DNA from 3 places in the Devosia sp. Micro-HW1 genome. Region 3 is predicted to be linked to each of the others. Evidence: predicted binding sites of a transcription regulator. Region 3 holds the regulator's gene; each other region holds the start of a gene.

Region 1 (5,546 bases), 1.4 Mb from region 3:
GCCCAAGGACAATATCGACCGTGCCATCAAGAAGGCGTCGGGTGCCGACAGCGAGAACTATGACGAAATCCGCTACGAGGGCTATGGCCCCGGTGGCGTCGCCGTCATCGTCGAGGCGCTGACCGACAATCGCAACCGCACCGCCTCGAATGTGCGCTCCTATTTCTCCAAGAATGGTGGCGCCCTGGGCGAAACCGGTTCGGTCGGCTTCATGTTCGACCGCGTCGGCGAAATCACCTATCCGGCCACGGCCGGCTCGGAAGACAAGGTCATGGAAGCGGCCATCGAAGCCGGTGCCGACGATGTCGAGAGCGACGAGGACGGCCACTATATCTACACCTCCTTCGAAGGCATGGTGGAAGTCTCCGCCGCCCTTGAAAAGGTGCTGGGCGAGGCCGAGTCGGTGAAGGCCATCTGGCGCCCGCAGAACCAGACCCCCATCGACGCCGAGAAGGGCGCGACGCTGATGAAGCTGATCGCCACGCTCGAGGAAGACGACGATGTGCAGAACGTCTATTCCAACTTCGACATGAGCGACGAAGACGCGGCCAAGCTCGAGGCCTGACGGCAAGCACCGGCCCGGGCCGGGTTCGATGATCCATTTCGGGCTTGCGGCTCCGCCGCAGGCCCGTTGTATTTCTCCTCACGGGGAGGAAAGGTCATGATCATCGTTCTCAATGGCTATCCGGGCACCGGCAAGCTGACCATCGGCCAGCACCTCGTCGAGCGCCTCGGCGGGCGGCTCCTGGATATACATTCTGTCTACAACATTGCCTTTGCGCTGACCGAGTTCAAATCCGCTCAGTTCGTGACCGCCGTCGAGCGAATCGAGGCGATCGCGCATGATCTGGTCCTCGATCTTCCCCCCGACGTTCCTGTGGTCCTGACCACCGTACTTGCGGGGCAAAGCGAATGGGGCGATGCCGAATGGGGCCGGCTGGCCCGGCTGGGGGAGCTGCGCCCGCCCTTCTGCGTGGTCCATCTTCGTTGTGCGCTCGACGAGAATATCCGCCGCATCCAGAGCGAAGGGCGTGCCGCCAAGCGCAAGCCACGCGCTGCGGACATGGCCCGCCGCAACCACGCCGAGGCCAAGCCTTTGCTCGGCGCAGACGCGCCGCATCTGCTGGAACTCGACGTCACCGCGCTCTCGCCGGATGCCGCAGCGGTCCGCATCGCCTCGTGGCTGGCCCAGCAGGCGTAGACCTCCCTGAATGCCCCGTCAGCCCGTGCGCTTGAGATTGATCACCGGGTGATCTTCGACCTGCACGACGGCGGCGGTGTTGCGGCCGGCATGCTTGGCCCCGTAGAGCCGCTGGTCGGCAATGCGGAACAGCTGGGCGAAACTGGTGGTCTGGGCGAAAGCGGCCCCGCCGATGCTCACCGAAAGCGGGCGCATCTCGCCATGCGGACGGAACTCGGCGCCGTTGACGGCCGCGCGGATGCGCTCGGCTACAACCTGGGCCTGATGCTGGGTCACGCCCGGCAGGAAGACACCGAATTCCTCGCCGCCCATGCGGCCCACAATGTCGCCACTGCGCAGGGTCGAGCGAATGGCCCGGGCGATCACCGTCAGCGCCTCGTCGCCCATGTCATGGCCATAGAGGTCATTGATCGATTTGAAGTTGTCGGCGTCGATCATCAGCAGCGCCCCGCAACTGGCGGTGGCAGGGTGGCGCAGCCAGGTATCGATATGGCTGGTAAAGGCGCCGCGGTTGAGGCAGGCGGTGAGGCTGTCGGTGCGCGCGACGCGTCCAAGCCGGGCATTGGCTATGACGAGGCCCCGCATCCGCATGCTGAAATAGAAAAACAGCGGCGCACCGATGATGATGGGTAATGCCACGGCACTGACCAGTATGCGCACGGCCAGATCGCCGCTCAGATCGCCAAAGGCAATGAGCGTGAAGCTGATCGATGCGCCGATGCAGGCCAGGGTGCCGAACAGGGTCCAGCGCCCGACGCTGGTCCAGCCGAGCAGGGGCCGGTTTCGCGGTGACTGCATCTGGGTCAAATTGCGCTTGTCTGCGTGCCGAGCAGCGCGAGCGGCATCTGGTGACGGCAGATCTGCGACGCCCCGTGCGCCAAAAATTGTTTCGCCTCTGCCATTTCGCGCCCCACATCACTGCATTCCCAAGGCTCGGACGCTAGCCGCTGGTTCATCAACGTGACGTGTTTTTTGTTGCTCGCATTTTAACGACCGGTGGCGGCAAAATGAGTTTGTTGCTCATTTGTTCACTTTGTCCTTGGTAAGCTCCGGCGCGCTCACTACAAGGAACACCATGACACGTTCTGTGCGAATCATCGGCATCGATCCGGGCCTGCGCCGCTGCGGCTGGGGCATTATCGAGGCGCTGGACAATCGGCTGAGCTTTGTGGCCGGCGGCACGATCACGCCGCCAACCGACGGCGCCCTGGCTGATCGTCTGGCGGCGCTGGCCGGCGGCCTGGGCGAGGTCCTGGATCGGCACAGTCCCGATGAGGCCGCCGTGGAAGAAACCTTCGTCAATGCGGGTGCCCGATCGGCACTGATCCTGGGGCAGGCGCGCGGCGTCACCCTGGTCGTGCCCGCTCTGCGCGGCCTTGTCGTGGCCGAATATGCCACCAATCTCGTCAAGAAATCCGTGGTCGGTACGGGCCATGCCGAGAAGAACCAGGTGGCCCTCATGGTCAAGACGCTGCTGCCGGCGGCGGTGATCAAGGGGGCAGACGCGGCCGACGCGCTGGCCGTGGCCATCTGCCACGCTCACCATCGTGTTTCTGCCCGGCGCATGGGAGCCTATGCATGATCGGCAAGCTGAAGGGCCTGGTCGACAGTTTTTCCGATGACAGCGTGCTGATCGACTGCGGCGGGGTCTGCTACGAGGTCTTCTGTTCCGGTCGCACCTTGCAGGCGCTGCCGCGCGTCGGGGAGGCGACGGTAGTCTTCATCGAGACCATCGTGCGCGAGGATTTCATTAAGCTCTATGGCTTTGCCAACGAGGCCGAGAAGAGCTGGTTCAACCTCTTGACCACTGTGCAGGGGGTGGGCGCGCGCGTAGCGCTGGCCATTCTTTCGGTGATGACTCCGTCGGAATTGTCGAGCGCTGTGGCGCTGCAGGACAAGGCGATGATTGGCCGGGCCAATGGCGTTGGACCCAAGCTGGCCCTGCGCGTGGTCACCGAGCTCAAGGGCAAGGTCCCGGCCATGGGCGCCTTGGATGCGGGCACGCTGGGCCTGCAGACGGCTCTCGGGGAAGGCGTGGCGACCAGCAATGTGACCGATGCCGTCTCGGCGCTCACCAATCTGGGCTATTCCAGCGCCCAGGCCTCGGCCGCGCTGGCGCGGGTCGTGGGCAGGGAAGGCGAGGACACGCCGACCGAAAAGCTGATCCGGCTGGGCCTGAGGGAATTGAGCAGCTAGGGTGCTGCCTGAAACCAGGGGAGAACAGCATGACGGGCATGGGACGGAAATGGTGGGTGGCAGGCCTGCTGGTCGCGGCGACTTTGGCGCCGGTTGCGGCTTCAGCCGACCAGAACGAGCCGACGGCGGTGGCTATCTGGTTCGTCGAGGACGATGGCTCGACCAAACCCTACTATTTTCACGATCCGGCCAATCCCATGCCGCGCTGGTCCTGCGTGCCGCGACTGGATTATCTCACCAAAATGTTCTTCCGCATGACGCGGCAGAACCCCGATCTCAAGGACAAGACGGCCGTGCGGTCGGCCTGTGTCCCGGTATCGAGCATTCAATAGGCCAGGCGTGACCAATCTGACATCTGCATCTGCCGGTCGGGACGACAATCTCGACGTTTCGCTCCGCCCCTCGGGCTTTTCCGATTTCGTGGGGCAGGCGGCAGCGCGCGCCAATCTCGAAGTGTTCATCGAGGCCGCCAAAAAGCGCGGCTCGGCGCTGGACCATGTGCTGTTTGTCGGCCCGCCGGGCCTGGGCAAGACCACTTTGGCGCAGATCATCGCCAAGGAACTGGGCGTGGGCTTCCGCGCCACATCAGGTCCTGTTATCGCCAAGGCCGGTGACCTCGCGGCGCTTCTGACCAATCTCGAAGAGCGCGATGTGCTGTTCATCGATGAAATCCATCGCCTCAACCCGGCGATCGAGGAAGTCCTTTATCCCGCGATGGAGGATTTCCAGCTCGATCTCATCATCGGCGAGGGTCCGGCCGCGCGGTCGGTTCGCATCGATCTGGCCAAATTCACCCTGGTTGGCGCCACCACCCGCGCGGGTCTGCTGACGACGCCATTGCGGGACCGCTTCGGCATTCCCGTCCGGCTCAATTTCTATACGCCCGAGGAACTGGTCAAGATCGTGACCAGGGGCGCGCGCCTCATCGGCATGCCCATGTCACCGGACGGGGCGATGGAGGTGGCACGACGCTCGCGCGGCACGCCACGCATTGCCGGACGGCTCTTGCGCCGCGTCATCGACTTCGCGCAGGTCGAGGGGGTGGCTGAGGTCAACAGTGTGTTAGCAAATAAGGCCCTGCTGCGCCTCGATGTCGACGCGCGCGGCCTCGACCAGCTCGATCGCCGCTACCTCAATGTCATTGCCGATTTCTACAATGGTGGGCCTGTCGGCATCGAGACCATCGCGGCGGCGCTGTCCGAACCGCGCGACGCCATCGAGGAAATCGTCGAGCCCTATCTGTTGCAGCAGGGCTTTATCCAGCGCACCCCGCGCGGCCGCATGCTGACCGCTATCGCCTTCCAGCATCTCAATAAAATCATTCCGCAGGGCTTTGCGGGCCTGCAGGCCAGCCTGTTCGAGGAGAGCGAGGAGTGAGCGCCCGCCACGTCATCAGCTTTCCCATCGAAGGGCAGCGCTTCAACTTCCGGGTCGCCGGGATCATCATTGCCCAAGGCCATGTGCTGATCTGCCGCGAAGATGATGACGACTATTGCATGCTGCCCGGAGGCCGGATCGAGCTGGGCGAGGACAGCCGCCTCAGCCTCATCCGCGAGATTGCCGAAGAGCTTGATCTGCCAGCGGAAATCGGCGCGATGCTGGCCACTTCGGAGAGCTTTTATCGCCGCGAGGGCGAGGATTTTCACGAGCTCGGCTTCTTCTATTCCGTGACCCTGCCGGGCCAGGGGCCGGATGGCAGATCACCCTGGCTGAAGCGTTTCGACGAGGGGCATGACCTGTCCTTCCATTGGGTGCCGCTTGCGGGCAGGGCACTGGAAGAGTTCAATCTCCTGCCGCACTGGCTGCCGGATTTCCTGCGCGGCCTCCCCGATCAGTTGACCCATGTGGTGCACGACGAGAGGGTGGGGCGGTGAGCAGCGCCGGGGACCGCATCGCCGATACGCTGAAGCTCAGCCGTCCTGCGCATCGGGCACTGGCGCAAGCGGGCCTTTTCAGCTTTACCGATCTCGCCGGCTGGACCCGCAAGGAGGTGGCGGACCTGCATGGCGTCGGTCCGAAGAGCTTTGTCGAACTCGATCCTGCGATGGCCGAACGCGGCCTGGGTTTCAAACCGGCATGAGCATCCATACCCATTCCGTCCGCATCTATTACGAAGACACCGATTTTTCGGGCAATGTCTATCACGCCG
Region 2 (5,546 bases), 1.7 Mb from region 3:
TGCCCGGGGCCTTGCCTATGCGCCCTATGCCGATCTCATCTGGTGCGAGACCTCAAGGCCGGACCTGGCCGAGGCGCGCCGCTTTGCCGAAGCCATCCGCGCGCAGTTCCCCCAGCAAATGCTGGCTTATAATTGCTCGCCCAGCTTCAACTGGGCCAAGCATATGGGTGAGGCCGACATGGCCAAGTTCCAGCGCGAGCTGGGCGCCATGGGTTATAAATACCAGTTCATCACCCTGGCGGGCTTTCACAATCTCAGCCTCAGCACGTTCGAATTGGCCCGCAGCTACAAGGAAAGCGGCATGGCCGGCTATTCGAGGCTGCAGCAGGCCGAATTTGCCGCCGAGGCCGATGGCTTTTCCGCCGTTCGGCACCAGCGAGAAGTGGGCACCAGCTATTTCGATGCCGTGTCGATGACGGTCAGCGACGGCCAGAGCGCCACCACCGCCATGGCGGAATCGACTGAGGCAGCGCAGTTCCATTGATGGGATGAGGTGGGGCGGCGAAGCTGTCCCACCGATTCACGTGAAACATTATCCACAGGCTTATCCACTGGAGGCACTGAGGCTTCGCGTCACGAGCCGGACGCGAATGATAGCGCAATGGCTACCTGGCGCCTTGCAACAGTGATGAGAATTCTGACCAGAGGGTCTGGGTATCGATAAGGCCGCTGGCAAAGGCAGCAAGCCAGAGCAGATGCGTCAGCACGATCAACAGAGTTGCCGTTATGAAGCTCTGCTTGCGGGTTTTGTGTCGAAAGAGGGCCTGGCCCAGAAGTCCGCCGATCAGCCCGAAAAACAGATCAAACCCCAGCAGCGTTGTTTCGCTGGTGCGCCACTGGCCGGTTGCGGCGAAACGCTTGTCCGAGCCATAGGCGATCAATGACACCACGCCCATGACGGCATAGAGAATGGCCAGCAGTTGCGGCAGGCGCCCAAGCAGCACATTGGCGACAACCAGACAAGCAATGACCAAGGCTGCCAGAAGACGCCAGTCGGCAAGTGCGGGGCTTCCAGCCGCGGCTGCCCCTCGACGCTGTGGCGTCGAAACCCTGGCACCGCCCAGGATCTGCGCCGATTTGGCCTCGATCCGTCCATCTGTTCCGAACCCGCGCACGAAGCGGATCGTGTCGCCCTCCAGCGGGCGGTTCCGAGCCGCCCGCAATGCGGAAACATGGACAAAGACGCGCTCGCCGTCGTCGGCAGCGATAAAGCCAAAGCCGCGCTCGTCATTCCAGTGAATCAGGCGACCCTCTTGCGCCATGCTTGCCCCCCGATTTGCCGGCAGACATGCTAGACGCCTTCTCCTAACAAGGCGTCTTCTGCACCGCCGCTAGAAGAGCGACTGTCGCAGCGGCAGCTTTATCGGCGCGGGAAAACCGGTTGCCAGCTCGTCCCAGAACCGGTCCCGCAGCACTTCCGGGAAGACATGCCCCTGGGGTAGCGCGTCGCGGGCGAACCAGCCCGCCTCGCTGATGGATTCGCCCTCGGCCGGATTGGCGGACACGTCGATCTCGCCCGAGACATAGTCGGCCAGGAACCAGAATTTGACGATGCGGCCGGAAGTGTCCACCAGTTCGTCGATATAGGCCATTGTTCGCGCGCGCACCCGCAGGCCGGTCTCTTCAAACGCTTCGCGCTCGGCCGCCGCGTGCAATTCCTCCGCCCCTTCGACGCCGCCGCCGGGACCAGCCCAGAAGTCGTGGACGCCGCGTCGAAAGTGGCGAACCAGCAGGATGCGGTTGTCGCGCAGCGCCAGCACGCCGGCGGAAATGCGATGCTTCATAAGAGGTCCGATCAGGCGGCGCCGAAATTCAGCCGATAGCTGAGGGCCTCGGCAATATGGGGTCGGGCGACCTTATCGGAGGCGGAGAGATCGGCAAGCGTGCGCGCCACCTTGAGCACACGGTGATAGGCACGGGCCGAAAGGTTGAATCGCTCGGCGGCCTGCAGCAGCAGGGACTGGCTTTCCCGATCCGGCTCGACCAGTTTTTCGATCAGCGCCGAGGGCGCAGCGGCATTGGTCAGCACCTGGGGCTGGCCGGCCGCGGCATAGCGCCGGGCCTGTTTTTCGCGCGCGGCCGCAACGCGAAGCGCGACTTCATGCGAGCTTTCTGCCGGGGCGGCGGGCGCGATCATGTCGGCGGCGGACACGGCGGGAACGTCGATGCGGATATCGATGCGATCAAGGAAGGGTCCGGAGAGCCGGGCCTGATAGTCCCCGGCACAGGCGGCGCCGCGCTTGCAGACGTGGCCGGGCGTGCCGGCAAGGCCGCATTTGCACGGGTTCATCGCCGCCACCAGCTGGAAGCGGCTGGGATAGGCGACGCGGGCATTGGCCCTGGCAATGACCGTCTCGCCGCTTTCAAGCGGCTGGCGGAGGCTGTCGAGCACATTGGGCGCGAATTCGGGCAATTCGTCGAGAAACAGCACGCCATTATGGGCCAGGCTCGCCTCGCCCGGCCGCACTTTCAGCCCGCCGCCCACCAGGGCTGCCATGGAGGCCGAATGATGCGGGGCGCGGAAGGGCCGGCGATCGGAAAGGGCACCACCTGCCAGTTCGCCGGCTATGGACTGGATCATGGACACATCGAGCAGTTCGCGCGGCGAGAGGGGCGGCAGGATGGAAGGCAGGCGCGCCGCCAGCATGGACTTTCCGGCGCCGGGCGGCCCCACCAGCAGCAGATTGTGTCCGCCGGCCGCGGCCACTTCCAGCGCCCGGCGCGCCACCGCCTGGCCGCGCACATCCATCAGGTCCGGCAGGTCATCAGGTGCAGCCAGATGCCGGCCCGGCCGGGGCCGCGCCTGCAATTGATGGCCGGTCAGGTGGTTGGCCAGAGCAATGAGGCTGTCGGCCGCGATGATGTCGACATCCTCGCCGGCCCAGGCCGCTTCCGGTCCGGAGGGCGAGGGGCAGACAATTCCCATGCCCCGGGCGCTGGCCGCCATGGCCGCGGGCAGCACGCCCCCGACATGGGCAATGCGACCATCAAGTCCCAGTTCGCCCAGCGCCAGATAACCGTCCAGGGCATCGCGGGGAATGGCTCCCAGAGCCCCCATCAGCGCCAGGGCGATGGGCAAATCATAGTGGCTGCCTTCCTTGGGCAGGTCGGCGGGCGCCAGATTGATGGTGATGCGCTTGGGCGGCAGGCCAAGACCGGAGGCGGTGAGGGCGGCCCGGACGCGTTCGCCACTCTCGCGCACCGCCTTGTCGGGCAGGCCCACCAGCACCAGACCGGGAAAGCCGGGACCGATATGCGCCTGCACATCGACGGTCACGGCCTCGATCCCCTGAAACGCCACAGTCGTCACCCGCGTGACCATCGTGTGAGCCCCCATTTGCAGCGGAGGCTAGCAGAGTGACCGCGGCTTAACAAGAACGTATGGCGAACAAAGAATGGAGTGTTAACCATAGGGGATGCCACATTGGTTACCCTAAATCTCCGTTAACCGCGCCATGTTGAATCAAATGCAGTTTCAGTTCTGCGTTTCGAGTGTCTTTGCCCATGGCCTTCTCTGCCCGCCGCTCCGTCTCCGCTGCTGTTCGCGGCGCCGTTCTGAGCCTGACCGTGCTGGCGCTGGTCGCCTGCGGCAGCGTGGGCGGCCTCTACAATGCCATTCCGGGCGATAACCGCCCCCATGCCAAGGTGGACCGTGCCCGGGGCATGCCCATTCAGGGCATCGACGTGGCCCGCTACCAGGAGAATGTCGATTTCGCCAAGGCCCGCGCCGCCGGCATCCATTTCGTCTTCATGAAGGCGACCGAAGGCAAGGACTATATCGATCCCGATTTCCGCGCCAACTGGATACGGGCCCGCGATGCCGGCATGCCGCGCGGCGCCTATCACTTCATGACCTGGTGCTCGCTGGCCTCCGAGCAGGCGACCTGGTTCGCCCAGAACGTGCCCTTCGACCCCAGCGCCCTGCCGCCGGTGCTCGACCTTGAGTGGAACAATCATTCGAGCTGCAAGGTGAAGCCGAGCAAGGCCGATGCGCTCGAAAAGATCCGTGTCATGCTCGATGCGATGGAGCGCCATACCGGCAAGCTGCCGATCATCTATACCGACATGAATTTCCACCGCGACATTCTTGAAGGCGAGTATTTCCCCAATGCCTTCTGGCTGCGCTCCACCGCTGCCGAGCCGCATGAGCGCTACAACAACCGCCCCTGGACCTTCTGGCAATATACCCAGACCGGCGTGGTGCCGGGCGTGCGCGGCGAAGTCGATCGCAATGTCTATTACGGCTCGACCGAGGACTGGCTGATGTTCCTCTATACCGGCTGCGACCCGCGTGCCGTGGCGGCCCTGCAGGCCACCGGACGGTGCCTGCCGGCCAAGTAGGCGCCAGGGCTGAATTTGGCGCTACCCAAGGCCGGACGTGCCGCATAAAGTTGCAGCGCGTATGGGCTAAAGGGACAAGGCCAATGAATTTTCTGGGTGATTTTGGACTGGACGGGCTCAGCGTGGTGCTGATCGGGCTGGGCATCCTGGCGGTCATGGTGCTGTTTGCCGGCGCCAAGACCGTACCGCAGGGCTATAATTACACCATCGAGCGCTTCGGCAAATATACCCGCACGCTGAAACCCGGCCTCAACCTGATCGTGCCCTTCATCGACACGATCGGCAAGAAGATGAACGTCATGGAGCAGGTGCTTGATGTGCCGCACCAGGAGGTCATCACCCGCGACAATGCCACGGTGACCGCCAATGGCGTCACCTTCTACCAGATCCTCGATGCCGCCTCGGCCGCCTACGAGGTGACCCATCTCGAGCACGCCATCCTCAACCTCACCATGACCAATATCCGCTCGGTGATGGGGTCGATGGATCTCGACGAGCTGCTCAGCCACCGCGACCAGATCAATGACAAGGTGCTGCGCGTCGTCGATACGGCGGTGGCGCCCTGGGGTATCAAGATCACCCGCATCGAGATCAAGGATATCGACCCGCCCAAGGACCTGGTGGATTCCATGGGCCGGCAGATGAAGGCAGAGCGCGAGAAGCGCGCCACCATTCTCGAAGCCGAGGGCCGGCGCCAGGCGGCCATTCTCAAGGCCGAGGGCGAAAAGCAGGCGCAGGTGCTGGAAGCCGAAGGCCGCCGCGAAGCCGCCTTCCGCGATGCCGAAGCGCGCGAACGCGCCGCAGAGGCCGAAGCCAAGGCCACCCAGCTGGTGTCGGATGCCATTGCCTCGGGCAATGTGCAGGCCATCAACTATTTCGTCGCCAACAATTACATCAAGGCGCTGGAAGGCATTGCCACGGCGCCGAACCAGAAACTGCTGATGCTGCCGGTCGAGGCCGCCAGCGTCATCGGCGCCATTGGCGGGATTGCCGAGATCGCCCGCGAGACTTTTGGGGGCGACAAGCCCAACCCGGCGCGACCGTCGAGCCGGCCGCCCAGCTCGACGCCATCGACCTGACGGGAGGCCGGCATGCAGATCATTGCCTATCTGGGCGAAAATGCCCCCTGGAGCTGGATCATTGCCGGCCTCGTCCTCTTGGCGCTGGAGCTGGTCCTGCCCGGCGGATACCTGCTCTGGATGGGA
Region 3 (5,546 bases):
GAATGAGTTTTCAGCAGCTCGAACATTTCGCCGGTCATCGCGGTCGAAAAGCTCGAGATCCGGGTGCCCTCCAGATGCGCCCATTTCGAATGCGTGCCGGGCATGCAGACCACGCCCGAATAGCCCGGAGAAATGGCGGCCAGGCCCAGAAGCTGAGTTTCCTCGCCGCGCATGACATTCTCGCCGCCCTCGCGCTGGCAGACACCGGGCAGGATCGACACACGCAGGCTCGTCCCCGGGACCTCGGGATGCACGGCCCCGCGTCCAAGCGCGGAGAGGTCAGTCGGCGCATCGAGATACGGCGCTTCCAGCCAGCCCTGGCGCGCGCCGGCCATTCCGCAAATCACCACATCCATTAGCCCTGGCTCGGGTGCAAGCTGGCTCACGACCGCCGTCAGTGCCTCCGGGAACTGTTCACGGGTCAGCTTGCCCATGCCCTGATCGGAACCAGCCGATGCCACCACGGCACCGTCGCTGGCTATACCCCATGCGCGCAGGTTGGATGTGCCCCAGTCCACCGCGATCCATGAAATTGTGTCGTTCAAAGTCGTCCTCGCTCCCGGTCGGGCTGATTTGCGCGCGACCCTAAAGCTCAGCATCGCCGCTGGCCAGACCGATTCCACCCGCGCCCTGCAATAGCGCAAAGGCCAGGTCTCCACCCGTCCGGTGGTAAGCTGGATCGGTGCGGAAGACAGATTTCCACCATACTATCAGCGCACCTTTCCGATTTGTATGATTTTTTGGCTGTAACCCATTCACAGCGCCATAGACCGTGATAGAACAGCGCAACCAAGGCCCTCACTTCCGCATACCTGGCGGATCAGCAAGGAACAGGCAAGATGACTGCAAACAATGGCGCCACCGGCGGCCGCAAGCTGCGCTCGCGCGCATGGTTCGACAACCCTGACAATCCGGATATGACCGCGCTCTATCTCGAGCGCTACATGAATTTCGGTGTGTCGCGTGAAGAACTGCAGTCCGGCAAGCCCATCATCGGCATTGCCCAGACCGGCTCTGACCTCAGCCCCTGCAACCGTCATCACATCGTGCTGGCCGAGCGCGTCCGCGAAGGCATTCGCGAAGCGGGCGGCATCGCCATCGAATTTCCGGTCCATCCGATCCAGGAAACCGGCAAGCGCCCCACCGCCGGCCTCGACCGGAACCTTGCCTATCTCGGTCTCGTCGAAGTTCTCTACGGCTATCCGCTCGATGGCGTGGTGCTGACCATCGGTTGCGACAAGACGACCCCGGCCATGCTGATGGGTGCGGCCACCGTCAATATTCCGGCCATCGCCCTCTCGGTCGGCCCCATGCTCAATGGCTGGCACAAGGGTGAGCGCACCGGTTCGGGCACGATCGTCTGGAAGGCCCGCCAGATGCTCGCCGCCGGCGAGATCGACTATCCCAAGTTCATCGAGCTGGTGGCGTCCTCCGCACCCTCGACCGGCTATTGCAACACCATGGGCACGGCCTCGACCATGAACTCGCTGGCCGAAGCCCTCGGCATGCAGCTGCCCGGTTCGGCCGCGATTCCCGCGCCCTATCGCGACCGCCAGGAAATGGCCTGGCGCACCGGCAAGCGCGCCGTGGAAATGGTGCACGAGGACCTCAAGCCCTCTGACATCCTGACCAAGGAAAACTTCCTCAACGCCATCGTGGTCAATTCCGCCATTGGCGGCTCAACCAACGCGCCGATCCACATCAACGCCATTGCCAAGCATATCGGCGTCGATCTCAACATCGATGAGTGGCAGCAGCACGGTCACAAGGTGCCGCTGCTGGTCAACCTGCAGCCGGCTGGCGAATATCTGGGTGAGGACTACTACCATGCCGGTGGTGTCCCCGCCGTGGTCAACGAGCTGATGGCGCAGGGCCTCATTCATGAGAACGCCCCCACGGTCAACGGCAAGACCATTGGCGAGAACTGCCGCACAACCACGATCGAAGACGACAAGGTCATCCGGCATTTCGACAACCCGCTGAAGAAGGAAGCCGGCTTCCTCGTGCTGCGCGGCAATCTTTTCGACAATGCCATCATGAAGACGTCGGTCATCTCGGCCGAGTTCCGTGACCGCTATCTCTCCGATCCCGCCCATCCGGGCATGTTCGAGGGCAAGGCTGTGGTCTTCGACGGCCCCGAGGACTATCACAACCGCATCGATGACCCGGCTCTCGAGATCGACGAGCACACGCTGCTCTTCATGCGCGGCGCTGGCCCGATCGGCTATCCGGGCGCTGCAGAAGTGGTCAACATGCGGCCGCCGGCCTACCTCATCAAGAAGGGCGTCTCTTCACTCGCCTGTATCGGTGACGGCCGCCAGTCGGGCACGTCAGGCTCGCCCTCGATCCTCAATGCCTCGCCTGAGGCGGCGGCCGGTGGCAACCTTGCCATCCTCAAGACCGGTGACCGGGTGCGCATCGACCTTAACAAGGGCGAAGCCGACATCTTGATCTCGGCCGAGGAAATCGCCAACCGCCGCGCGGCGCTGGAAGCGGAAGGGGGCTACAAGTTCCCCAGGCACCAGACCCCGTGGCAGGAAATCCAGCGTGGCCTCGTCGGGCAGCTGGGCGACGGCGCCATCCTCAAGCCCGCCGAAAAGTACCAGCGCATTGCTCAGACCGAAGGCCTGCCGCGCGACAACCACTAGGCATGTCCGCCTAGGCGGGAACACCCGGCCAGACGTCGCCACCGGGCTTGGCCCGGTGGTCAGTGCCTCTACAAGTGGGATTGCCGGGACAAGTCCGGCAATGACGATGCAAACGCAGTGACGGTGTCACTCCCCAAGCCAAAAACCAAAAGGCCCGCCAGTCGGCGGGCCTTTTCCAATTTCCGGGGGGAAAGGGGTCAATACTTGCGCAAAAGCCCAACGAGGCGGCCCTGCACCTTGACCCGGTCTGGCGGGAAGATGCGGGTTTCGTAGGCCGGGTTCGCGGCCTCCAGCGCCACCGTATCGCCCTTGCGGCGGAGACGCTTGAGGGTCGCTTCCTCGTCATCCACCAGGGCAACGATGATCTCGCCGGTCGAGGCGTGTTCCTGCTTCTTGATGAGCACGGTATCGCCATCGAAAATGCCGGCGTCGATCATGGAATCGCCGCGCACTTCAAGGGCATAATGTTCACCGGCGCCGAGCATTTCGGGCGGCACGGCAATAGTATGGGAATGGGACTGGATGGCCTCGATGGGGGTACCAGCCGCGATGCGGCCCATCACCGGGATCGAGACCGGCCGCGCATAGTCCTCGCCACCGGCATTACCGCGGGCAGGGGGGCTCGCGACCTTGCCCAGATTGCCCTCGATGACCGCCGGCTCGAAGCGTGCCTTGCGGCCGCCGAGCGATGGATTCATCGAGTCAGGGAGCTTTACCACTTCCAGCGCCCGGGCACGGTTCGGCAGGCGGCGGATAAAGCCACGTTCCTCGAGCGCCGTGATCAGCCTGTGGATGCCGGATTTCGATGCCAGATCAAGGGCATCCTTCATTTCGTCGAAGCTGGGGGGAATGCCGCTCTCCTTCATCCTTTCATGGATGAACATCAGCAGCTCGTGTTGTTTGCGTGTCAGCATCGGCCCCTCGGTCCAGAATCGGAACATAGACGGAACGACCATACATGTTCCAGTTATGTTCTGCAATGCCCTCTGCCGGATCGGGGCCTGGACGGTTCACATGAACGCGATTGTAGATCAGAATCCGTCGATGCTACTGACTTCAACAAGCGTTCCGGCAGGCTGACCGGGGTCGTGCTCAGGCTGGACAATGAGCAGGTCAGCGGAGGCCAGGGACGAGGTGTGGCCGCTGTCCGTCTGGCTGATCGGTTCGGCCAGAGGGCCCGTCTCGCCATGAACGAGTTTGGCACGCATGAAATGGCGGCGAGCGGTGTTGGGCGGCGTGGGACCCGCAAGCGGCAGACGCAACGCGTCTGGTTCGGCGTGACCCAGGAAGGCACGCAGGGCCGGCTTGATGAAGACGAGTGCCGTGACCATGGCCGAGACGGGATTGCCTGGCAGTCCGAACACGAGAGTCTTGCCGCGCACGCCAAACATCAGTGGCTTGCCCGGGCGCATGTTGATCCGCCAGAAATCCAGCGTCACGCCGAGTTCTGCCAGCACATCCTGAACCAGGTCATGCTCGCCCACCGATGCGCCGCCGGTGGTGATGAGAAAATCCGGCTCGTCGGCGAAGGCGGCGCCGAGTCTGGTGCGCAGCGCATCGACAGTATCAGGGACAATGCCGTGATCGGTCACCGCTTCCGCATAGGGCGCCAGCATGGCGCCGAGCCCGAAACTGTTGGAGGCGACGATCTGGTCCGGCCCCAATGCACTGCCGGGGAGCACGAGTTCGTCACCGGTTGCCACAAGCCCGATCCGAGGACGCCTTGCCACGACGAGCTCCGGCGCGTTGGCCGCAGCCGCCACCGCGATCTGCATCGGCGTGAGGCGGGTGCCAGCCGGCACCAGCACCTGGCCGGTCGCAAAGTCGTTGCCCTTCGGCCTGACGCTGTGGCCAGGCCGGGCAGGGGCGGTGAACCGCACACGGTCGCCTTCGCGCACGGCCTCTTCCTGCATGATGACGGTGTCGGCCCCTGCAGGAACCGGCGCGCCGGTGAAGATCCGGATTGTCTGGCCGTGACCGACCGTTCCTGCAAAGCCGGCCCCGGCCTGCGACGTGCCGACCACATTGAGCCAGGAGCCCTCGGCGACGTCGGCAGCACGCATGGCATAGCCGTCCATGGCGCTGGCGTCGAAAGGTGGCTGGTGGTGCTGCGCCACGAGAGGTTCGGCCAGGACCCGCCCAAGGGCCGCCGCAATGGACACGCGCTCCGCCTCGGGGGCGGAAACTCGTCCCAGGATGGCCCTCAGGGCATCATCGACGGGGAGCAGACTCATGGCGCGCGCAAAAAGTCGCCCGACTTGCCGCCGGACTTTTCGACGAGGCAGAGATCGGAAATGACCATGGCCCGGTCTATGGCCTTGGCCATGTCGTAGAGGGTGAGCGCCGTAACGGAAGCAGCCGTCAGCGCTTCCATTTCCACCCCGGTCTGGCCGGTGGTTTCGGCCGTGGCGAGAATGAGAATTGAGCCGGGACCATCGCCCTCGATTTCAACACTCACCTTGGTGAGCGGAATGGGATGGCAGAGAGGGATCAGCTCACTGGTTTTCTTGGCCGCCATGATCCCGGCGACGCGGGCGACTGCGAGCGCATCGCCCTTCTTGAGGCCCCCACCAAGAATGTTGGCGATTGTCGTCGCCTGGCCGGAAATCCGCGCTTGCGCCACGGCCTTGCGACGCGTAACGGCCTTGTCACCGATGTCGACGATATGGGCCTCGCCCTTCTCGTTGAGATGGGTGAGGCCGCCGGACATCAGCGCACCGCTTCCGGAGCGCCCATAAGCAGCGTGCGGGTGGCGGCGACAACGTCGTCCTGCCGCATCAGGCTCTCGCCGACGAGGAAGGTGCCGACATTGCACCGCTCGTCGAGCATCTTGACCTGCTCGTAGGTGACAATGCCGCTCTCGCTCACCAGCAGCACGCCGTCTGGCACGCCGGCGGC

What was found. The regulator LexA, encoded in region 3, represses DNA repair genes until DNA is damaged. The targets are predictions, from matches to a motif close to TGTTCNNNNTGTGTTCNG.
Region 1: the regulator LexA is predicted to act here: its motif matches at 2,216-2,233, upstream of ruvC (crossover junction endodeoxyribonuclease RuvC).
Region 2: the regulator LexA is predicted to act here: its motif matches at 3,374-3,391, upstream of MQW79_RS13000 (YifB family Mg chelatase-like AAA ATPase).

What each region holds. Positions count from the first base shown of each region.
Region 1 is NZ_CP094375.1:1,932,444-1,937,989, reverse strand. It holds gene MQW79_RS09235 (YebC/PmpR family DNA-binding transcriptional regulator) at 1-565, shown strand, start outside; gene MQW79_RS09230 (AAA family ATPase) at 662-1,201, shown strand; gene MQW79_RS09225 (GGDEF domain-containing protein) at 1,220-1,999, opposite strand; gene ruvC (crossover junction endodeoxyribonuclease RuvC) at 2,277-2,783, shown strand; gene ruvA (Holliday junction branch migration protein RuvA) at 2,780-3,397, shown strand; gene MQW79_RS09210 (hypothetical protein) at 3,427-3,729, shown strand; gene ruvB (Holliday junction branch migration DNA helicase RuvB) at 3,737-4,774, shown strand; gene MQW79_RS09200 (NUDIX hydrolase) at 4,771-5,271, shown strand; gene MQW79_RS09195 (helix-hairpin-helix domain-containing protein) at 5,268-5,477, shown strand; gene ybgC (tol-pal system-associated acyl-CoA thioesterase) at 5,474-5,546, shown strand, end outside.
Region 2 is NZ_CP094375.1:2,702,196-2,707,741, reverse strand. It holds gene aceA (isocitrate lyase) at 1-484, shown strand, start outside; gene MQW79_RS13010 (DUF1294 domain-containing protein) at 606-1,262, opposite strand; gene MQW79_RS13005 (NUDIX domain-containing protein) at 1,332-1,784, opposite strand; gene MQW79_RS13000 (YifB family Mg chelatase-like AAA ATPase) at 1,796-3,322, opposite strand; gene MQW79_RS12995 (glycoside hydrolase family 25 protein) at 3,505-4,341, shown strand; gene MQW79_RS12990 (SPFH domain-containing protein) at 4,425-5,420, shown strand; gene MQW79_RS12985 (NfeD family protein) at 5,433-5,546, shown strand, end outside.
Region 3 is NZ_CP094375.1:519,583-525,128, forward strand. It holds gene MQW79_RS02385 (2-dehydro-3-deoxygalactonokinase) at 1-545, opposite strand, end outside; gene MQW79_RS02390 (IlvD/Edd family dehydratase) at 840-2,648, shown strand; gene lexA (transcriptional repressor LexA) at 2,846-3,562, opposite strand; gene MQW79_RS02400 (molybdopterin molybdotransferase MoeA) at 3,680-4,882, opposite strand; gene moaC (cyclic pyranopterin monophosphate synthase MoaC) at 4,879-5,358, opposite strand; gene trpC (indole-3-glycerol phosphate synthase TrpC) at 5,358-5,546, opposite strand, start outside.